Regions from separate parts of the Pantoea sp. X-Soil-YNGN-785 genome, predicted to be linked through region 2. Evidence: predicted binding sites of a transcription regulator. Region 2 holds the regulator's gene; each other region holds the start of a gene.
The links. Region 2 encodes PhoB, which activates phosphate uptake and scavenging genes when phosphate is short. Its sites were predicted from a motif close to CTGTCATAAAACTGNCNNAT; they were not measured.
Positions count from the first base shown of each region.

Region 1: pstS (phosphate ABC transporter substrate-binding protein PstS) is a predicted target of PhoB. The motif match lies at 3,216-3,235, and genes of this name have one in related genera.
Region 3: serA (phosphoglycerate dehydrogenase) is a predicted target of PhoB. The motif match lies at 2,471-2,490, and genes of this name have one in related genera.

Region 1 covers NZ_AP035942.1:10,956-16,439, forward strand. Annotated here, with positions in the region: gene glmU (bifunctional UDP-N-acetylglucosamine diphosphorylase/glucosamine-1-phosphate N-acetyltransferase GlmU) at 1-1,191, shown strand, start outside; gene glmS (glutamine--fructose-6-phosphate transaminase (isomerizing)) at 1,346-3,175, shown strand; gene pstS (phosphate ABC transporter substrate-binding protein PstS) at 3,341-4,384, shown strand; gene pstC (phosphate ABC transporter permease PstC) at 4,471-5,433, shown strand; gene pstA (phosphate ABC transporter permease PstA) at 5,430-5,484, shown strand, end outside.
Region 2 covers NZ_AP035942.1:953,008-958,491, forward strand. Annotated here, with positions in the region: gene AC6I8E_RS04270 (AAA family ATPase) at 1-1,639, opposite strand, end outside; gene sbcD (exonuclease subunit SbcD) at 1,636-2,835, opposite strand; gene phoB (phosphate response regulator transcription factor PhoB) at 3,033-3,722, shown strand; gene phoR (phosphate regulon sensor histidine kinase PhoR) at 3,737-5,050, shown strand; gene AC6I8E_RS04290 (PstS family phosphate ABC transporter substrate-binding protein) at 5,070-5,484, shown strand, end outside.
Region 3 covers NZ_AP035942.1:3,251,860-3,257,343, reverse strand. Annotated here, with positions in the region: gene AC6I8E_RS15105 (oxidative stress defense protein) at 1-300, shown strand, start outside; gene AC6I8E_RS15100 (LysR family transcriptional regulator ArgP) at 645-1,550, opposite strand; gene rpiA (ribose-5-phosphate isomerase RpiA) at 1,733-2,392, shown strand; gene serA (phosphoglycerate dehydrogenase) at 2,672-3,910, shown strand; gene AC6I8E_RS15085 (5-formyltetrahydrofolate cyclo-ligase) at 4,340-4,933, opposite strand; RNA gene ssrS (6S RNA) at 5,026-5,209, opposite strand; gene zapA (cell division protein ZapA) at 5,250-5,484, opposite strand, start outside.

The sequences.
Region 1 (5,484 bases), 940 kb from region 2:
CGCCTGAAAGCGACACTTACCGACAGCACGCTGAACTGGGTACTGCAGTCTGAGCAGCTCGGCACTGGCCATGCCATGCAGCAGGCCGCGCCTGCCTTCGCCGATGATGAAGATATCATGATGCTCTATGGCGACGTGCCGCTGATCTCTCAGGCGACATTACAGCGTCTGCGCGAAGCAAAACCGCAGGGCGGCATTGGCTTACTTACCGTGGTACTGGACGACCCGACCGGCTATGGCCGCATCGTGCGTGAGAACAATACCATCACCGGCATTATCGAACAGAAAGATGCCAGCCCGGCGCAGCTCATGATTAAAGAGATCAACACCGGTATTCTGATCGCCAACGGCGGCGATTTAAAACGCTGGCTGTCACAGCTCACCAATAACAATGCGCAGGGTGAGTATTACATTACCGATATTATCGCGCTGGCACATCAGGAAGGTCGGGTGATCAACGCGGTTCATCCGGCACGCATCAGTGAAACCGATGGCGTGAATAACCGTCTGCAGCTGGCGACATTAGAACGCACATACCAGGCTGAACAGGCCGAAAAACTGCTGCTGGCCGGCGTGATGCTGCGCGATCCGGCACGGTTTGATCTGCGCGGGACGCTGGCGCATGGACGGGATGTCGAAATCGACACCAACGTTATTATTGAAGGCCGGGTCACGCTGGGCTCGCGCGTCAAAATCGGCGCGGGCTGCATCATCAAAAACAGCGTGATCGGCGATGATTGTGAAATCAGCCCCTATACGGTGATCGAGGATGCTCATCTCGCTACCGCCTGTACCGTCGGACCCTTTGCCCGTCTGCGTCCTGGCAGCGATTTGGCCGACGCTGCGCACGTGGGCAACTTCGTCGAAATGAAGAAAGCGCGTCTGGGCAAGGGATCGAAAGCGGGCCACCTCTCCTATCTTGGCGATGCGGAGATTGGCGACAACGTGAACATCGGTGCAGGCACTATCACCTGCAACTATGATGGCGCGAACAAATTCAAAACCGAGATTGGCGATGACGTATTTGTCGGCTCAGATACGCAGCTGGTGGCTCCGGTCAGCGTCGCGGCAGGTGCTACCATTGCGGCAGGCACCACCATCATGAAAGATGTGACCGAAGCCGGTCTGGTCTATAACCGTAAAGAGCAGAATCACAAAGCGGACTGGCAGCGTCCGGTGAAGAAAAAATAAAATTTTTAACGGCCCGCTTTATGCGGGCCGATACAGTGCAGTGCCAAAACTATAATCCCCACTCTCTACAAGGCTCGGGGAACCGGCAAAGCCGGATATCAGGTCGCATGACAACAGAAGTGGCGAAAAGCCATGTAGTCAGGAAAACATCATTATGTGTGGAATTGTTGGTGCAGTAGCGCAACGCGATATCGCAGAGATTCTGCTGGAAGGTCTGCGTCGTCTTGAATATCGCGGATATGATTCGGCCGGTCTGGCCGTGGTCGATCGTCAGGGGCACGTCACGCGCCTGCGGCGGTTAGGGAAAGTGCAGAAACTGGCGGAAGCCGCTGAACAGCAGCCGCTGATCGGTGGTACCGGCATCGCGCACACGCGCTGGGCAACTCATGGCGAGCCGTCGGAAGCAAATGCGCATCCGCACGTCTCAGAGCACATCATCATCGTGCACAACGGCATCATCGAAAACCATGAGCCGCTGCGTGCTGAGCTGATCGAACGCGGCTACGTTTTTGCCTCTGAAACCGACACCGAAGTGGTGGCGCATCTGGTTCACTGGGAGCAGAAACAGGGCGGCTCGCTGCGCGAAGTCGTGCTGCGTGTGATCCCACAGCTGCGCGGTGCCTATGGCATGGTGATCATGGACAGCCGCGATCCGTCGCTGCTGGTGGCAGCCCGTTCCGGCAGCCCGCTGGTGATTGGCCGTGGCATGGGCGAAAACTTTATCGCCTCGGATCAGCTGGCCCTGCTGCCGGTGACCCGCCGCTTCATCTATCTGGAAGAGGGTGATATCGCCGAGATCAGTCGTCGTGATGTCACGATTATTGACCGTGAAGGCAATACCGTGACGCGTGCCGAGATCGAATCGAACCTGCAATATGACGCCGGTGATAAAGGTATTTACCGTCACTACATGCAGAAAGAGATCTACGAACAGCCGATGGCGCTGAAAAGCACCCTGAGTGGGCGCTTCAGTCAGGGGCAGGTTGACCTCAGCGAGCTGGGCGCGGGCGCTGAAGCACTGCTGAGTCAGGTGGAGCATATCCAGATTATCGCCTGCGGCACCTCTTATAATTCCGGGATGGTGTCACGCTACTGGTTTGAGTCGCTGGCAAATATCCCCTGTGACGTGGAGATCGCCTCAGAGTTCCGCTATCGCAAGTCAGCGGTGCGCAAAAACAGCCTGCTGATCACCCTGTCACAGTCGGGTGAAACGGCAGATACCCTGGCAGCGCTGCGTCTCTCGAAACAGCTGGGCTACCTGGGGTCGCTGGCCGTCTGCAACGTGGCGGGTTCGTCACTGGTGCGGGAATCTGACCTGGCACTGATGACCAAAGCGGGCACCGAAATCGGCGTCGCCTCCACCAAAGCGTTCACCACTCAGTTAGCGGTGCTGCTGATGCTGGTGGCGAAACTGGGTCGTCTGAAAGGGATGTCTGTGGAGACTGAGCATGAGATCGTTCATGCCCTGCAGGCGTTGCCGAACCGGATTGAGCAGATGCTGGCGCAGGATAAGCTGATTGAGAATCTGGCCGAAGGCTTCTCTGACAAGCATCACGCGCTGTTCCTGGGCCGTGGCGATCAATACCCGATTGCCATGGAAGGGGCGCTGAAGCTCAAGGAGATCTCCTACATTCATGCGGAAGCCTACGCCGCAGGCGAGCTGAAACATGGCCCGCTGGCGCTGATTGATGCGGACATGCCGGTGATCGTAGTGGCACCTAACAACGAACTGCTGGAGAAGCTGAAATCCAACATCGAAGAGGTGCGCGCACGCGGCGGCCTGCTCTATGTGTTTGCCGATCAGGATGCGGGTTTCAGCGACAGTGACGGGATGAAGATTATCCCGCTGCCGCATGTTGAAGAGGTGATTGCGCCGATCTTCTACACCGTGCCGTTGCAGTTACTCTCCTATCACGTTGCCCTGATCAAAGGCACCGACGTCGATCAGCCGCGTAACCTGGCAAAATCGGTTACCGTGGAATAACCTGGTGGGCCCCGTCGCGGGCCCACTTCATTCTGGCCCTTTGTCATATAACTGTCATATTTCGTACATTTCACTGTCATCAAACTGTCCTATTTTCCCTCCTGCAGCAATCACAGACTCTTACTAAAACGGCCCCTAGCCTGACTTTTCTCCCCTGGAGGGAATATGACACTGATGCGTAGCACCGTAGCCCGAATCCTCGCCACCACCTTCGCCGTAAGCGCGGTATCTGCTTTTGCGGCCACCGATCTCACCGGTGCAGGCGGGACGTTCCCGGCGCCGGTTTATGCCAAGTGGGCAGCAGAATATCAGCAAGCCACCGGTAGCAAAATTAACTACCAGGGCATCGGTTCATCTGGCGGCGTGAAACAGATTATCGCCAAAACCGTTGATTTCGGTGCGTCCGATGCGCCAATGAAAGATGAAGATCTGCAGAAAAATGGTCTGTTCCAGTTCCCTACCGTGATCGGTGGTGTGGTACTGGCGGTTAACCTGCCGGGCATCAAGTCAGGCCAGCTGACGCTGGATGGCAAAACTGTGGGTGATATCTACCTCGGCACCATCAAAAAGTGGAACGACCCGGCGATTGCCAAACTTAACCCGGGCGTGAAACTGCCAGAGACCAACATCAACGTGGTGCGTCGCGCTGATGGTTCAGGCACCTCGTTCGTCTTCACCAGCTATCTGGCGAAGGTAAACCAGGACTGGAACAGCAAAATCGGTAAAGGCAACACTGTTAACTGGCCGGTGGGTCTGGGCGGTAAAGGCAACGACGGCGTCGCTGCCTTTGTTCAGCGTCTGCCGGGTTCAATCGGCTATGTGGAATACGCCTACGCCAAACAGAACAACCTGACCTACACCAAACTGATCGATGCCGATGGTAAAGCGGTCGCGCCAAGCGAAACCAGCTTCAGTAATGCCGCGAAAGGCGCTGACTGGAGCAAATCGTTCGCGCAGGATCTGACCTTCCAGAAGGGCGCGGATGCCTGGCCAATCTCCTCAACCACCTTCATTCTGATCTACAAAGATCAGGCGAATGCGGCTAAAGGCGCTGAAGTACTGAAGTTCTTCGACTGGGCTTACAAAAGCGGCAGCAAAACCGCTACAGCGCTGGATTATGCTGCGCTGCCAGAGAGCGTGACCGAGCAGATTCGCGCCGCCTGGAAAGCCAACATCAAAGACAGTTCTGGTAAAGCGCTTTATCAGTAATTGACCGACCCTGGCCGGACGGCTGTCCGGTCAGACCCAACGGGCGGCTCATGCCGCCCTGATAACTTCTGAAGACTGAGACTTCTATGGCTGCAACGAAGCCGGCATTCAAAGCCCCAGGCAAACAAGGTGACAGAATTTTTGGCGCGCTGGTCAGGCTGGCTGCGCTGATTGTGCTGTTACTGATGGGCGGCATTATTGTCTCCCTGATCATCTCCTCGTGGCCCAGCATCCAGAAGTTTGGTTTCGCCTTTTTGTGGACCAAAACCTGGGATGCGCCCAACGAACAATTTGGCGCACTGGTTCCGATCTACGGCACCCTTGTGACCTCCATTATCGCCCTGATTATCGCCGTGCCGGTGAGTTTTGGTATCGCGCTGTTCCTGACCGAACTCGCGCCAGGCTGGCTGCGTCGCCCGCTGGGTACCGCCATTGAGCTGCTGGCAGCAATTCCGAGCATCGTTTACGGCATGTGGGGCCTGTTTGTCTTCGCACCCCTGTTTGCCGAATATTTCCAGACACCGGTTAACGACGTGATGTCGGGTATTCCGATTGTCGGCGAGCTCTTTTCCGGCCCCGCTTTCGGTATCGGTATCCTCGCGGCGGGAGTGATTCTGGCGATCATGATCATCCCCTACATCGCCTCGGTGATGCGCGACGTCTTTGAGCAGACCCCGGTAATGATGAAAGAGTCAGCCTACGGCATAGGCTGCACCACCTGGGAAGTGATCTGGCGCATCGTCCTGCCATTTACCAAAAATGGCGTGATTGGCGGCGTGATGCTGGGACTGGGTCGTGCGCTGGGTGAAACCATGGCAGTGACCTTTATTATCGGCAACACCTACCAGCTCGACAGCCCGTCGCTGTTTATGCCGGGTAACAGCATCACCTCGGCGCTGGCCAACGAGTTTGCGGAAGCGGAATCGGGTGTCCATGTCGCCGCGCTGATGGAGCTGGGCCTGATCCTGTTTGTGATTACCTTTATCGTACTGGCGATTTCAAAGCTGATGATTATGCGACTGGCGAAAAGTGAAGGAGCGCGCTCATGACCACGATTGAAATTCAGGCGCGCGCCGAACTGGACGCATCACGTCGTAAAA
Region 2 (5,484 bases):
GCGCGCTCAGCCTTTGCTGGCGCTGGCCCAGCTGCTGGTGCAGCGGCTGCCACTGCGTTGAGAGCAGCAGCAGTTGCTGACGCGCCGGACGGCTGTTCTGCAACTGGCTTAATGCCTGCCGCAGTGCGGCAGGCGGATGCTGCTCCTGAAGCGAAGTGAGTACCTGCTCCGCCTGCGACAGCGCCTGGCGGGCCTGTTGCTCTGACAACTGGCGCGGCAGTGCCTGTTGTGCCTCTTGTTGCTGTTTCGCCTGTTGCGCATCGATCTGTTGCTGCTGCTGTTCGCGCTGTTGTGTCAGTCCCGCCAGCGTTGCCTCACGCTGTGCCAGCAGGGCAAAGTTCTCCTGCCATACCGGCAGCGAAGCACCCCAGTGCGCAAGATCGGCCAGCTGCTCACGTAACTGATGCTGTTCGGTAATCGCCTGCTGCCAGCCCGCGACCTGCTGCTTCTGTTGCGTCAGGCTGGCCTGGGTCTGGTCGGCATGCTGTTGCTGCCGGGCATTTTCCTGCTGCTGCTCTGCAAGCTGCTGCTGCAGCGTCGTGATGTGCTGATCCAGCGGCAGCACCTGTTCCGTCAGCAGGCTCTCCTGCTGCTGCTGTTCCTGCTGCGCCTGCTGGCGGGCGGTCTGAGCGGCCGCATAATTCTGCTGATGATGCTGCTGCTGGTTTTGGGCCTGCTGCTGCGCTGCGGTAAGCTGCTGATAGCGGCTCTCAGCCTGCTGCTGTTCACTGCGCAATGCGTCACGTTGCTGCAGTTTTACCCGCAGCTTTTCAGCCGGTTCGCTGCGAGCCAGCCGCTGGCGGTCGGTTTCAGCCGCCTGTGAGGCGGCCTGCGCCTGCTGTAGCGCCGCTTCAGCCTGCGCACTCTCCTGCTGTAACTGCTGTGCCTGTTGCTGCCACTGCTGCTGTTGCTGCGCCTGCTGATAATCCGCGCTGAGCTGCTGTTCAGCCCTGGTCAGATCGCTGAGCTGCTGTTGCAGCGCGTCGCGGGCGTCGCTATCCAGCAGCGCCATCGCTCCCGCCTGGCTGCGCAGCAGATCCAGCTGGGTTTTCGCCTCTTTATGACGCTCGTAGATGGCTGCGGAAATCAGGCCGTAAATTTCGGTGCCGGTCAGCTCCTCCAGCAGTTCGGCGCGTTCACTGGCTTTCGCGTTGAGAAAGGCGGCGAATTGTCCCTGTGACAGCATCATTGAGCGGGTGAAGCGTTCGAAATCAAGACCTGACAGGGTTTCGATCAGCTTCAGCTTGTCACCGACCTTATCGGCAACAATGGTGTTGTCGTCACAGCGCGCCAGCTCAACGCGCGGCGCCTGTAGCTTGCCGTCAGCGGTGCCGCGCGCGCGGTTCTGGCTCCAGAAGGCGCGCCAGGCTTCACCTTTGATCTCAAACTCGACCTCAGCCAGACATTCTGCGCAGTCGCGGGTCATCAGCGCATTCTGGCTCTGGGAAATCGCGCCCAGGCGCGGTGTCTGGTGATAGAGCGCCAGGCAGATGGCGTCCAGCAGCGTGGTTTTACCCGCCCCGGTGGCCCCGGTTATCGCAAACAGGCCGTTGCTGGCAAAAGGCTCGGCGCGGAAGTCGATGAACCATTCACCGCGCAGGGCATTGAGGTTTTTAAACCGTAGCGTGAGGATCTTCATTGGGTCTCTTCCATAGCGGCCAGCGTCTGGCGAAACAGCGTGGTCATCTCGTCGATTTGCGCCGGTTGCAGCTCTTCATCCAGCGCCAGGCGGCGCGCGAAGACCTCTTCCACCTTCAGCTCACTCAGCGTTTCGTTGTCGAGCCCCGCCAGGCTCTGCTGCCGCTGTTCACGGCTGCGGCGCAGCAGCAAGACTTCGACCGGCAGCGTAGCGGTCAGGGTTTCGACCTGACGTTGCAGATCGCTGAGGTACTCCTGGGTAGTGACTTCGATGTCGAGCCAGGTCGGCTTCTCCTGCTCTGCCGTGCTGAAGGCGTTTAACTGCTCTGCAATCTGCGCCAGCGATCCTTTCAGCACCTGCATGGGTTGCGACTGCGGCACCACCAGCGGCGTAACTGACTGCAGGCCGCTGGCCGTCAGCTCCAGCAGGAAGACGCTCTTTTCAGTCCCCAGCTCATCAAAACTCAGCGGAATCGGCGAGCCGCTGTAGCGGATATGTTCGCTGCCCGCCACGCGCTGGGCGCGATGAATATGGCCGAGCGCAATATAATCAGCAGCGGGAAACGCGCTGGCGGGAAACGCGTCCAGCGTGCCGATGTAGATGTCGCGCACCGAATCGCTCTGGCTGACGCCGACGGTGGTGAGGTGACCGGTAGCAATGACGGGCAGCGCATAGCCCAGCGCCTGGGCGGCGGCGAAACGCTGCTGATAGTGGTGGGCAATCGCCTCCAGCAGCGAGGTCTGCTTGTCGCGGCCCGACTGACCCGCCCGGCTGCGCAGGATATCGCGCGGGCGCAGATAGGGAATGGCGCACAGCAGGGCACCCGGCTCGCCCTGGCGGGTGTTGAGCAGCAGCACATCATCCTGCGCCTGCGGGGTGGCGATCACCCGCGTGTTGAGGCAGGCCAGCAATTCGCGTGACTCGTTCAGCGTTGCCACGGAATCGTGGTTACCCGCCAGCACAATCAGCTGACAGCCCGCAGGCTGCAGTGCCACCACGAAGCGGTTAAACATCTCGCGGGCGTAGCTGGGCGGCGTACCGGTATCAAACAGGTCGCCTGCAATAATCAGCGCATCCACCTGATGCTGTTCAATCTGGATCAACAGCCAGTCGAGAAACGCCTGATGTTCCGCCGCCCGACTTTTGTTGTAGAAGAACTGCCCCAGATGCCAGTCCGCAGTATGAATGATGCGCATGATGAGTCCCTGCCGTTGTGATTCGCCGGGCGATTATACTGGCTCTGCGGCCAAAGCAAAAAAATGTCGCTGCGCTGTCATAAATGATTACCAGTGAGGTTACAGGCAGGTTATGTTTTTCATAAAAGTGTCACAAATCTGACGCATAATGGCGCCGCGAATCTCAGTGACAGCCGTCATAATCAGCAGGAGTAATAATGGCTAAGCGCATTTTGGTTGTGGAGGATGAAGCCCCCATCCGTGAAATGTTGTGTTTTGTTCTGGAGCAGAACGACTATCAGCCAATCGAGGCGGAAGATTATGACAGCGCCGTTGGCAAGCTGATTGAACCCTGGCCCGATCTGATTTTGCTGGACTGGATGTTACCCGGTGGCAGCGGGATTCAGTTTATCAAGCATCTTAAGCGCGAGGCGATGACCCGCGATATCCCGGTGATGATGCTGACCGCGCGCGGCGAAGAGGAAGATCGGGTACGTGGCCTGGAAGTGGGCGCCGATGATTACATTACCAAGCCGTTTTCACCTAAAGAGCTGATGGCGCGGATCAAAGCGGTAATGCGCCGCATTTCGCCGATGGCAGTGGAAGAGGTGATTGAGATGCAGGGGCTGAGTCTGGATCCCTCCTCACATCGCGTGATGTCAGAAACCACGCCGCTGGAGATGGGCCCCACCGAATATAAGTTGCTGCACTTCTTTATGACGCACCCGGAGCGTGTCTACAGCCGCGAACAGTTGCTGAACCACGTCTGGGGCACCAATGTGTATGTGGAGGATCGCACTGTCGATGTTCACATTCGCCGTTTACGTAAAGCGCTGGAAGTCTCCGGCCACGATCGCATGGTACAAACCGTCCGTGGAACAGGGTATCGTTTCTCTGCCCGCTACTAAACGGAGCCTTTACCGTGCTGGAACGCCTCTCCTGGAAGAGATTACTGACAGAACTGCTGCTGGCCTGTCTGCCTGCGGCGCTGCTGGGCCTGCTGTTTGGCGGCCTGCCCTGGTGGCTGCTGCTGAGCGTACTGGTGGTGCTGTTGTGGCATTTCCACAATCTGATGCGGCTGTCGCACTGGCTGTGGCTCGACCGCACCATGACGCCACCGACCGGGCGTGCCAGCTGGGAACCGCTGTTTTATGGGCTTTACCAGATGCAGCTGCGCAACCGGCGGCGGCGGCGTGAACTGGGCAATCTGATTAAGCGTTTCCGCAGCGGGGCCGAATCGCTGCCGGATGCGGTGATCCTGACCACGGAAGAGGGCACTATTTTCTGGTGTAACGGCCTGGCGCAGCAGCATCTGGGCCTGCGCTGGCCGGAAGATAATGGCCAGAATATCCTTAATCTGCTGCGTTACCCGGAGTTCTCCCGCTATCTGCGCCAGCGCGATTTTGACAAGCCGCTGACGCTGGTGCTGAACAACAAACTTCATATGGAGTTCCGCGTCATGCCCTATAGCGAAGGGCAGTGGCTGCTGGTGGCGCGTGATGTGACGCAGATGCATCAGCTGGAAGGGGCGCGCCGCAACTTCTTTGCCAACGTCAGCCATGAGTTACGCACGCCGCTCACCGTGCTGCAGGGTTATCTGGAGATGATGAATGACTCGGTGATGAGCGAGCCGTCGCGCAGCAAAGCGCTGCACACCATGTCGGAGCAGACGCGCCGCATGGACAGCCTGGTGAAACAGCTGCTGACGCTGTCGCGCATCGAAGCCGCGCCCGCGATCGATCTCAAAGAGAAGGTCGATGTGCCGGTGATGCTGAAGCTGCTCCAGCATGAGGCGGCGACGCTGAGTGGCGGTCGTCACGATATTCATTTCCATACCGATCCCCATCTGAAAGTGTTCGGCAACGACGAACAGCTGCGCAGTGCTATTTCCAATCTGGTGTACAACGCGGTGAATCACACGCCGGAGGGCACGCGGATTGATATCAGCTGGCTGCGTGGCAAGCAGGGCGCGACCTTCCGGGTGTGCGACAACGGGCCGGGTATCGCCTCTGAACATATTCCGCGTCTGACCGAGCGGTTCTACCGGGTTGATAAGGCGCGTTCGCGTGCCACCGGCGGCAGCGGGCTGGGACTGGCGATTGTGAAACATGCGCTGAGCCACCACAACGCGCGGCTCGATATCACCAGCGTGCCGCATAAAGAGACCTGTTTTACCTTTACGCTGCCCGCGAGGTTGATTGTGAACAGCGTGATGCAGGAGAATGCCGTTCATTAATCGCTGCCGGATCTCTCTGATGCGCCTCCTTCTTTTGTTAATCGTCTCTCTGCTGCCGGGGCTGGCGCTGGCCCAGCCCGGCGCGCTCTCCGGCAATCTCAGCAGCGTCGGATCCGACACGCTCGGCTATCTGATGACCCTGTGGGGCGAAGATTTCAGTCGTCAGGCACCGGGCGTCAATGTGCAGGTTCAGGCCTCCGGTTCGTCTACCGCGCCGACCGCGCTGGCGGCGGGTGCCGCACAGCTCGGGCCGATGAGTCGCCCGATGCAGGCCGATGAACGTCAGGCCTTTGAGGCGCGCTACGGCTATCCACCGCTGGCGGTGCCGGTGGCAATGGATGCGCTGGTGGTGGTGGTCAATCAGCGTAATCCGCTGCAGCAGATTGAACCGCGCCAGCTCGACGCGATTTTCTCCATTACCCGCCTGTGTGGCG
Region 3 (5,484 bases), 1.7 Mb from region 2:
GTACGCAGCGTTGAGTTAGGCGTGGCAAACCCGGAAAGCTACAAAGATCAGGCGCGTAAAGCCGCGATTAAGAACGCGACTCAGCAGGCCTCACAGCTGGCTGAAGGCTTCAACGCGAAGCTGGGATCCATCTACAGCATTCGTTATCAGGTTGCCAACTATCAGCCGATGCCAATGAACCGCATGTATAAAGCGGCAGCCGCGGCAGATACGTCGGCGCAGGAAACCTACGATCAGCAGAGCATCAACTTTGACGATCAGGTAGATGTGGTGTTTGAGCTCAAGCCCAACACGCCATAATGCAAAACGGAGCTGATGTCCCGTTTGAGATTGTTGACAAAACCTGGCCTGGTTCGCTGTGAGACGGTGCCTGCACAGGAAACAGGGTCAGATCGGAAAGTCGCTAAGGCCAATCCCTGGCCGCTCGGCCCGCACAATTACGCACCTCATCCCTGAGGTGCGCCCGTGACCGGACCAACGCGTTGCGTTGTTCAAAAACGCTCCCGGCGTTTTTGTCCCAGGCCGCGGGACGCTTTCCTCTTCTGACCCTGTTCCCTTCGCGTTTAACTTTTCTGTTGTTGTAAGACTCCTGGTTATCCCGATTTGTCAGCAACAAAAACGGGGCTTTCGCCCCGTTTTTGTTTTCAGGCTGCCACGTCATCCTGCCGCAGCACCCGATGTCCATGCGCAATCAGCGCATCGGTCACCCGACGCATTAAGCGGCTCTCCGGCGCAAACCGATGCCAGTAGAGCATCCGGCGCTGACACAATCCCGGCGTCAAATCTATTAACTCACCGCTTGCCAGCTCACGCTCAATCTGAAGATGCGGGATCATACAGCAGGTTGAACCCTGCCGCGCCATCTGCACAAAGGCTTCAGAGGAGTTCACGATGTGGCAGGGCACGCTGCCGGGTGAAAGATCAAAGTTCTGCTGCAGGAAGGCCTGATGCATATCATCAAGATGGTCAAACGCCACCGCAGGCGCTTTCAGCAGGGCTGAGCGCGTGACGCCGTTAGGAAAGAAGCGATCGGCAAAGTCGCGTGACGCGACAAACAGATAGTCGAGAGCACCGAGCTGATCCACCAGACAACTCGGTAGCGGCTGCGGCTGAATACTCACAGCACCGACTACTTCACCCCGACGCAGACGCTCCTGAGTGCGGGTTTCATCTTCGACCTGCAGATTCAGACGGACAGGGGAATCTGCCAGCACATCTTTCAGCGCAGGCAGCAGCCAGGTCGCCAGACTGTCGGCATTGACCGCCAGCGACAGCAGCAGCGGCGTGGTGCCACTGTTCTCATCGCCCAGCCACTCCTCTTCCAGCAGCTCTACCTGATGCAGTAACGCCAGCAGTTTTTGCCCCTGTTCAGTCGGACGCGGCGGCACGGTGCGCACCAGCAGCGGCTGACCAAACAGGTTCTCCAGCTGCTTGATACGCTGTGAAACCGCCGATTGGGTGATACACAACTTTTGTGCGGCACGCTCAAAGCCGCGTTCGCGGATCACTGAATCCAGCGCCTGAAGCGTTCGATAATCCGGGCGTTTCATTCTTCTTCTCTCTCCTTCAGGGTGGACGTCACTATGCCACAAAAGTGTCACCTGTGATGGCTCGCTTGTTTTTTGTGGGCTGGCTTCCAAAGCGTTAAATCCACGTCGGACAGCCGAGCATTTTCAGCAAGCCTTGTTTTATACTACGCGCACTTCGTTGTCGCACAGGTTTTAAACATACCATGACCCAGGATGAACTGAAAAAAGCCGTTGGCTGGGCTGCACTTGACTATGTGCAGCCGGGCACCGTTGTTGGTGTAGGCACCGGATCCACCGCTGCCCACTTTATTGATGCGCTGGCCACGGTCAGGCATCAGATCGAAGGTGCCGTCTCCAGCTCCGACGCCTCTACCCAGAAGCTGAAAAGCCTGGGCATTCAGGTGTTCGATCTGAACGAGATTGACCTGCTGTCGGTTTACGTTGATGGCGCGGATGAGATCAACCCACAGATGCAGATGATCAAAGGCGGCGGCGCAGCGCTGACGCGTGAAAAGATCGTGGCCGCGGTGGCCGAGACCTTTATCTGCATCGCTGACGCCTCAAAAGAGGTCGATGTGCTGGGGCGTTTTCCGCTGCCGGTCGAAGTGATTCCGATGGCGCGCAGTTACGTGGCGCGTCAGCTGGTGAAAATGGGCGGCTTACCTGAGTATCGTCAGAACGTGGTGACCGATAACGGCAACATTATTCTTGATGTGCATAATCTGCGCATTCTCGATCCGATTGAGCTCGAAAAAACCATCAATGCCTTGCCTGGCGTCGTTACCGTTGGCCTTTTTGCCGCGCGCGGTGCCGATATCGCATTGATTGGCGGTCCTGATGGCGTGAAGACCATCAAAAAATGATCTGTCTGGCGCTGTAAAGGCGCCGGTTATTTCTGCCTGCAAATCATCTTTTCTCACGTCGGTGAAATTTGGTGACTTATGTCACATAACCGTCATCGACAGTAGGTTCGTTCTCTCTTCATCGCTGACATCATGATTTTGTCCGGCAATGTGCTGCTGTCAGCCATTGCCGTGCTGGCTGCCGGGCAATCGTTTGTATTGCCGGACGCGATTTTTTTGATATTTTGACAGAAGGCTGGCTTATGGTAGTCCTCATTGAATGCTGAATAGGATCGGGAAATGGCAAAGGTATCACTGGAAAAAGATAAGATTAAGTTCCTGCTGGTGGAAGGTGTCCATCAGAGCGCGCTGGAGAATCTGCGGGCTGCAGGCTACACCAACATCGAATTCCACAAGGGCGCACTGGACTCCGACGCGTTAAAAGCATCGATCCGCGATGCGCACTTCATTGGTATCCGTTCCCGCTCCCAGCTCACTGAAGAGATTTTTGCGGCGGCTGAAAAGCTGGTTGCCGTTGGCTGTTTCTGTATCGGCACTAACCAGGTTGATCTGCAGGCGGCTGCGAGCCGGGGTATTCCGGTATTCAATGCGCCGTTCTCGAATACCCGCTCGGTGGCAGAGCTGGTCATTGGTGAGATGCTGCTGATGCTGCGTGGCATCCCCGAAGCGAATGCGAAAGCACACCGTGGTATCTGGAATAAGATTGCCAAAGGCTCATTTGAAGCGCGTGGTAAAAAGCTGGGTATTATCGGTTACGGTCATATCGGGATGCAGCTGGGCGTGCTGGCAGAAAGCCTGGGTATGCATGTTTTCTTCTACGACATTGAAAACAAGCTGCCGCTGGGTAATGCCACCCAGGTACGCCATCTGGCCGATCTGCTCAACATGAGCGACGTTGTCAGCCTGCACGTGCCGGAAACCGCCTCTACACAGGATATGATCGGTGCAGAGCAATTGGCGCAGATGAAACCCGGTGCGCTGCTGATTAACGCCTCACGTGGCACCGTCGTGGATATTCCGGCGCTGTGTGATGCCCTGGCCAGCAAGCATGTGGGTGGCGCAGCCATCGATGTCTTCCCGACCGAGCCTGCCACCAACAGCGAGCCGTTTATCTCTCCACTGAGTGAGTTCGACAACGTGATCCTGACACCGCACATTGGCGGCTCGACAGAAGAAGCGCAGGAGAACATCGGAATTGAAGTGGCGGGTAAGCTGGCGAAATATTCCGATAACGGCTCGACTCTCTCGGCTGTTAACTTCCCGGAAGTATCACTGCCGATTCACGGTATCAGCGCCAGTCGTCTGCTGCACATCCATGAAAACCGTCCCGGCGTGCTGACGGCCATCAACCAGATCTTCGCAGAGCAGGGCATCAACATCGCCGCGCAGTATCTGCAGACCTCGCCGTTTATGGGTTATGTGGTTATCGACATTGATGCAGAGCCAGAAGTGGCAGAGAACGCACTGCAGCTGATGAAGGCGATTCCGGGCACTATCCGCGCGCGTCTGCTTTACTAAGTGATACCAACCTGGAGAGGCGCTTAGTCGCGTCTCTTCAGGTAGTTAATACAGGCTGTCCCGATTTGCTGTAAGACCGAGACTGCGAAGAGAACACGGTCAGATCGGAAAGACGCAAAAGCCGCCATCCATGGCATGCTCGGCCCGCGCGATTACGCACCTCATCCCTGAGGTGCGCCCGTTGCCGGGCCAACGCGTTGCGTTGTTCAAAAACGCTCCCGGCGTTTTAGTACGCACCTCATACCTGAGGTGCGCCCTTAAAAGGGCCAACGCGTTGCGTTGTTCAAAAACGCTCCCGGCGTTTTTGTCCCTTGCGCGGGACGCTTTTCTCTTATGACCATGTTCCCTGCGCGTTGAGCTATTTCATTGCTGCCAGATGCGCCCAAATATGGGTTTAAGCCGTCTGAAAATCCCGTAACAGTGCTTCTTCTACTCCCACTGCCAGAGCTTTGACGGCGTCATCACCGCTGGCAAAGGCACATCCCATTCTGCAACCGGCAGGCTATCCACCTGCTGACAGTCGTGTGCCAGACCGACGGGCAAAAAACCGTGCTGCCGCCAGTTCTGTAGCGTACGGTCATAGAAGCCGCCGCCCATTCCCAGCCGTTGCCCATGCTGATCAAAGGCCACCAGCGGCACCAGCATCAGATCCAGTTGATCAAGTGTGATCAACTGCCGGATATCGAGCGGCGGTTCAGGAATACGCAGTTTATTCGGGATCAGTGGTGTATCGGGCGAGTAGCGCAGAAACAGTAAATTACCGGGGGAGAAAGGGTGTAAAACCGGCAGATAGACGGCTTTCTTCAGATGCCAGAGCCGGGCAATCAGCGGACGGGTATTCAGCTCACTATCAACCGACAGAAACAGGGCAATATTGCGCGCGGCAGTAACTGGAGCGTAGTTAAGGGCAAGTTCAGCAAGCTGTTCGGCCGCCTGGGCCTGCTGCTCATCCGTCATGGCACGACGCAGATGGCGCACCTGCTGACGAATTTCCTGACGCTGTAACATTGAAGGTGATGACATGGAAGGTTCAGACATGATTTCCCCGCCGTTTAAGCCGCTGTGCAGCGACTATAACATGTCGGTCCGGGGAAAAAAGCAGGACTACAGAAAGGGAGATCTCCGAGATGCCGCCGTAGGCTGTAACCCTTGAACCCTTGGTTCAAGGTGAACATGCCGTCGTAACCATCAGGCTTCTCGGACGAACCGAGCATGCACACAGGTTACAGAGCGTCACATTCTGTTTTTTCGAAATATCGGCTCAGGGGACTGGCCCACATGCAAACATCTCAGAGAAAATTTACCTCACCGTTGCTGTAACGATAGCAACCATGAAGTTTTATTCGAACTTCGCACCCTCACGCTCAGAGATGCGACCTTGCTCAACCAGTGCCTGTTCTATCGTCTGCTGCAACATACGAATACGCTGTTCCATATTAGCAGCATAATCGCGCGTTTTCACTTTCTCTTGCGCCAGCTCGTGGCAGACGTTTAACGCGGCGATGAACACCAGTTGTTCTGTATTTGTGACTCTAGTGCGAACTTTTAGATCTTGCAACCGTTGATTGAGATCT